Regions from separate parts of the Streptomyces africanus genome, predicted to be linked through region 1. Evidence: riboswitches for the same ligand, from Rfam matches in the RefSeq annotation. Region 1 holds a riboswitch; the other holds the start of a gene.
What was found. A riboswitch is a leader RNA that binds a small molecule or an ion and turns the genes downstream of it on or off. The one in region 1 is predicted to bind glycine.
Positions count from the first base shown of each region.

Region 2: it holds a riboswitch for glycine, as region 1 does, so the genes downstream of both, gcvP (aminomethyl-transferring glycine dehydrogenase) here and gcvT (glycine cleavage system aminomethyltransferase GcvT) in region 1, are expected to answer to the same signal.

Region 1 covers NZ_JAUSYP010000001.1:6,122,081-6,124,461, reverse strand. The annotation lists gene QF034_RS28555 (AAA family ATPase) at 1-578, opposite strand, end outside; glycine riboswitch at 762-862, shown strand; glycine riboswitch at 863-985, shown strand; gene gcvT (glycine cleavage system aminomethyltransferase GcvT) at 1,062-2,183, shown strand; gene gcvH (glycine cleavage system protein GcvH) at 2,287-2,381, shown strand, end outside.
Region 2 covers NZ_JAUSYP010000001.1:1,308,546-1,310,926, reverse strand. The annotation lists gene QF034_RS06225 (DNA polymerase IV) at 1-448, shown strand, start outside; gene QF034_RS06220 (PRC-barrel domain-containing protein) at 464-838, opposite strand; glycine riboswitch at 952-1,047, shown strand; gene gcvP (aminomethyl-transferring glycine dehydrogenase) at 1,225-2,381, shown strand, end outside.

The DNA.
Region 1 (2,381 bases):
TCCGCGGAGCGTAGCAGGCGGTTGGCCGCCGCGCGGTGGCGCAGGAACGCGTACCGCGAGACACCGCGGCCCCGGTCGCGCTGGCCGGCCAGGGCCTCCTCGGGGGTGACGTCGAGCATGAGCAGGTGCAGGGTGCCGCCCCGGCGGCGGGCCTCGCGGGCCAGCCAGCGGCGGACCCAGGCCTGGGTGCCGCAGTCGTGCACGACGACGCCCTCGCCGGTGCGCAGGGCGCGGCGCAGCCCGGCGTAGTGGGCGAGGCGGACGAGCGGGCGGTAGACCCCGTACGGCAGGAAGCGCGGCATGCGGCTGTCCCAGCGGTCGCGGGTGTCCTGGGAGTCGATGCGCCGGCCGGGCACGGTGCGCCGCATCAGCGTGGACTTGCCGCTGCCGGGCAGGCCCGTGACCACGACGAGGTCGCGGGGGCCGAAGAGCAGCGCGTGCGGGCCGCGGCCTCGGCGCTCGCGCAGATCGCGGACGACCGGCACCGGCAGCGGGCCGCAGGCCGCGCGTGCCGGAGCGGCCGGCTGCTCGGGCAGCGCGATGCCCGACGTCGTGGCGTACGCGGTGGTCCTGTTCACCGTGATCGTCCTCCCCTGGGGCCAGGTACTTCAGTCCCATCCCCGCCGAGTGTAAAGAGAAGGTAATGCCCGATGTTTCTGGTTTTAGTCCTCTTCCCGCAACAGCCCTGCTACAGGGTGGTCCCCCTGCCACCCCGCGACGATGCGTGCAATGATGTGCCCGCCAACTGCATACCGGCCGTTTGAATCCGCGCGGGAGAGTCCCCAGCACCGTCCGACGCTGGGGCGCCGAAGGAGCAAGTCCCTCCCTTGAATCTCTCAGGCCCCGTTACCGCGCGGGCGAGGCACATCTGAAAAGCGGGCCATCCCCTGTCGCCGTGGCGACGGGCGTGGCTCCACCCAAGGTGCAAGCCGTGTCCCCTGTGGTCATGGCGAACCTCTCAGGTTCCGATGACAGATGGGGAGGAACGACCTCGCCCTCCCCCACGCTCGAACGAGCTCGCGCGGGAGGTACCCCCATCGCCCCTCGGAGACGACCGACCGATGAGCAGTACAGGAGAACTCCGCCACACCGCGCTCGATGCCCTGCATCGTTCGCTCGGCGCGACGATGACCGACTTCGCCGGCTGGGACATGCCCCTGCGCTACGGCTCCGAGCGCGACGAGCACACCGCCGTGCGCACGAAGGCCGGGCTCTTCGACCTCTCCCACATGGGCGAGATCACCGTCACCGGTCCGCAGGCCGCCGCCCTGCTCGACCACGCCCTGGTGGGCAACATCGGCGGCGTCAAGCCCGGCCGCGCCCGCTACACCATGATCTGCCGGGCCGACGGCGGCATCCTCGACGACCTGATCGTCTACCGGCTGGGCGAGACCGAGTACATGGTGGTCGCCAACGCCTCCAACGCCCAGGTGGTCCTGGACGCGCTGACCGAGCGCGCCGCCGGCTTCGACGCCGAGGTGCGCGACGACCGGGACGCCTACGCGCTGATCGCCGTCCAGGGGCCGCAGTCGCCGGGGATCCTGACGTCCCTGACCGACGCCGACCTCGACGGCCTGAAGTACTACGCCGGGCTGCCCGGCACGGTCGCGGGTGTCCCGGCCCTGATCGCCCGCACCGGCTACACCGGCGAGGACGGCTTCGAACTGTTCGTGAAGCCGGAGCACGCGGTCGAGCTGTGGCAGGCCCTGACCAAGGCGGGCGAGGGCGCGGGCTTGGTCCCGTGCGGGCTGTCCTGCCGCGACACGCTGCGCCTGGAGGCGGGCATGCCGCTGTACGGGCACGAGCTGAGCACCTCCCTGACGCCCTTCGACGCCGGGCTCGGCCGGGTGGTGAAGTTCGAGAAGGAGGGCGACTTCGTGGGGCGTGAGGCTCTGCGCGAGGCCGCCGCCCGGGCCGAGCAGAACCCGCCGCGCGTCCTGGTCGGGCTCGTCGCCGAGGGCCGCCGGGTCCCGCGCGCCGGATACGCGGTCGTCGCCGGCGGCGAGGTGATCGGCGAGGTCACCTCCGGCGCCCCCTCCCCCACGCTCGGCAAGCCGATCGCGATGGCCTACGTCGACGCCGCGCACGCCGCCCCCGGTACGCCCGGCGTGGCCGTGGACATCCGGGGCAGTCACGAGCCGTACGAGGTCGTGGCGCTGCCGTTCTACAAGCGCCAGAAGTAGACACTGGCCGGGGGCCGTGGCAGCGACCCCGTTGTCCGCCTCCCAGCTCCTCAGCAGTCCCCCCTTTCCACAGCACTCCCGCGTGTACAGGAGAATCCAGGCCATGAGCAACCCCCAGCAGCTGCGTTACAGCAAGGAGCACGAGTGGCTGTCGGCCGCCGAAGACGGCGTCTCGACGGTCGGTATCACGGAGCACGC
Region 2 (2,381 bases), 4.8 Mb from region 1:
GGCGGCGGCCCGGCTGCTCGACTCGGTCGACACCACGGGCGGTGTGCGGCTGCTCGGGGTGGGCGTCAGCGGGCTCGCCGACTACACGCAGGAGGATCTCTTCGCGCAGGCGGCGGGGGAACGGACGGAGGCAGAGGGGCCCCTCGAGGAGGACGCCGTGGCGCCGGCCGAGGAGCAGCCGACGCTCGCCGAGCGGCGGTGGGCCGCCGGGCACGACGTACGGCACGCCGTGTTCGGGCACGGGTGGGTGCAGGGCAGCGGTCTGGGGCGGGTCACCGTGCGGTTCGAGACGCCCGGCTCTGAGCCCGGGCGGGTGCGGACCTTCCGGGTCGACGATCCGGACCTGGAGCCGGCGGATCCGTTGCCGCTGGTTTTATCGGGACCGGAGGAGAGCCGTGGGCCGGAGGGTGGGGCCGGAGCTGTGGGGGTGCGGTCCGCTGTCCCGTAGGCGGCTTGCCGGGCTTCAGGCCGTCTCGTCCGTGCCCGCCAGCTTGCCGAAGTGGTGGTCGGGGAGCGGGGGAGGTGCGGCGACGTCGAGGCCGTAGTGGTGGTAGAGCTGGAGCTCCTGTTCGGGAGAGAGGTGGCGGCCCACGCCGAAGTCGGGGGCGTCCTTGATCAGGGCACGGTCGAAGGGCACGTGGAGGGCGCCGTCGATCAGTTCACTGGGTTCGAGGGGGACGAAAGCGTCCCTGCTGAACAGGCCGGTCCGTATGGCCGCCCACTCCGGCTCGCCGGTGGCGTCGTCGAGGTAGACCTCGTCGATCGTGCCGATCCTGGTTCCGTTGCGGTCGAACGCCTTGCGGCCGATCAGGTGGCGTGGATCGATATCGGTTCGCACGGGCCCTCCACATGGTCGCAACTCATCCGTAAGCCCTACAAAACGGCACAATCGGAGAGGCGGCCACTCGAAGGTTCGTGCGTGGACCGCGCTGGTAGGCTGGCAGCGGCTGCTGACCCCGTGCGGGAGAGTCCTCCAGACACCATCGGAGGCGCCGAAGGAGCAAATCCTCCCCGGAATCTCTCAGGCCCACGTACCGCACGGACGAGGTCACTCTGGAAAGCAGGGCGGGTGTCGACGGCTTCCGCTCTCACCGACGGTGAAAACCGGAGGCCTTCGGGCGATCCGGTGAAGCTCTCAGGTTGAGATGACAGAGGGGGAGGCCGTCCGGGTACCCGTGCCGTGGTGCCCCTCGAAGGTCGTGTCAGACCAGGAGGCCTCCGCAAATGACCGCCCATCGCATCCCGCTCTCCGAACTCGAAGAGGCAGTTCCCTTCGAGCAGCGTCACATCGGCCCCGACCACGAGGCCCGCGCCAAGATGCTCGCGCAGGTCGGCTACGGCTCGCTGGACGAGCTCACGGCCGCCGCGGTCCCGGCCGTGATCAAGAGCGCCGAGGCGCTGGACCTGCCGGGCGCCCGCAGCGAGGCCGAGGTGATCGCCGAGCTGCGCTCCCTCGCCGACCGCAACCAGGTCCTCGACTCCATGATCGGGCTCGGGTACTACGGCACCTTCACGCCGCCCGTCATCATGCGCAACGTCATGGAGAACCCGGCCTGGTACACGGCCTACACGCCGTACCAGCCGGAGATCTCGCAGGGGCGGCTCGAGGCGCTGCTCAACTTCCAGACCATGGTCGCCGACCTCACCGGACTGCCCACCTCCGGTGCCTCCCTGCTCGACGAGGGCACCGCGGCCGCCGAGGCCATGGCGCTCTCGCGGCGCCTCGGCAAGAACAAGAAGGGCCTCTTCCTGGTCGACGCGGACGCGCTGCCGCAGACCATCGCCGTGATCCGGACCCGGGCCGAGCCGACCGGCGTCGAGGTCGTCGTCGCCGATCTCGGCGAGGGCATTCCCGCAGAGATCGCCGAGCGCGAGATCAACGGCGTGCTGATCCAGTACCCGGGCGCCTCCGGGGCCGTACGCGACATCAAGCCGGTCATCGACCAGGCCCACGAACTCGGGGCGCTCGTCACCGTCGCCGCCGATCTGCTCGCGCTGACGCTGCTGAAGTCGCCCGGTGAGCTCGGCGCGGACATCGCCGTCGGGACGACGCAGCGCTTCGGTGTGCCGATGGGCTTCGGCGGTCCGCACGCCGGTTACATGGCGGTCCAGGACAAGATGGCGCGCAGCCTGCCCGGGCGGCTCGTCGGCGTGTCCGTGGACGCCGACGGGAACAAGGCCTACCGGCTGGCGCTGCAGACGCGTGAGCAGCACATCCGCCGCGAGAAGGCCACCAGCAACATCTGCACCGCCCAGGTCCTGCTCGCCGTCATGGCCGGCATGTACGCCGTCTACCACGGGCCGGAGGGCCTCAAGGGCATCGCGCGGCGCACCCACCGGTACGCCACGGTGCTCGCCGCCGGCCTCGCGAACGGCGGGGT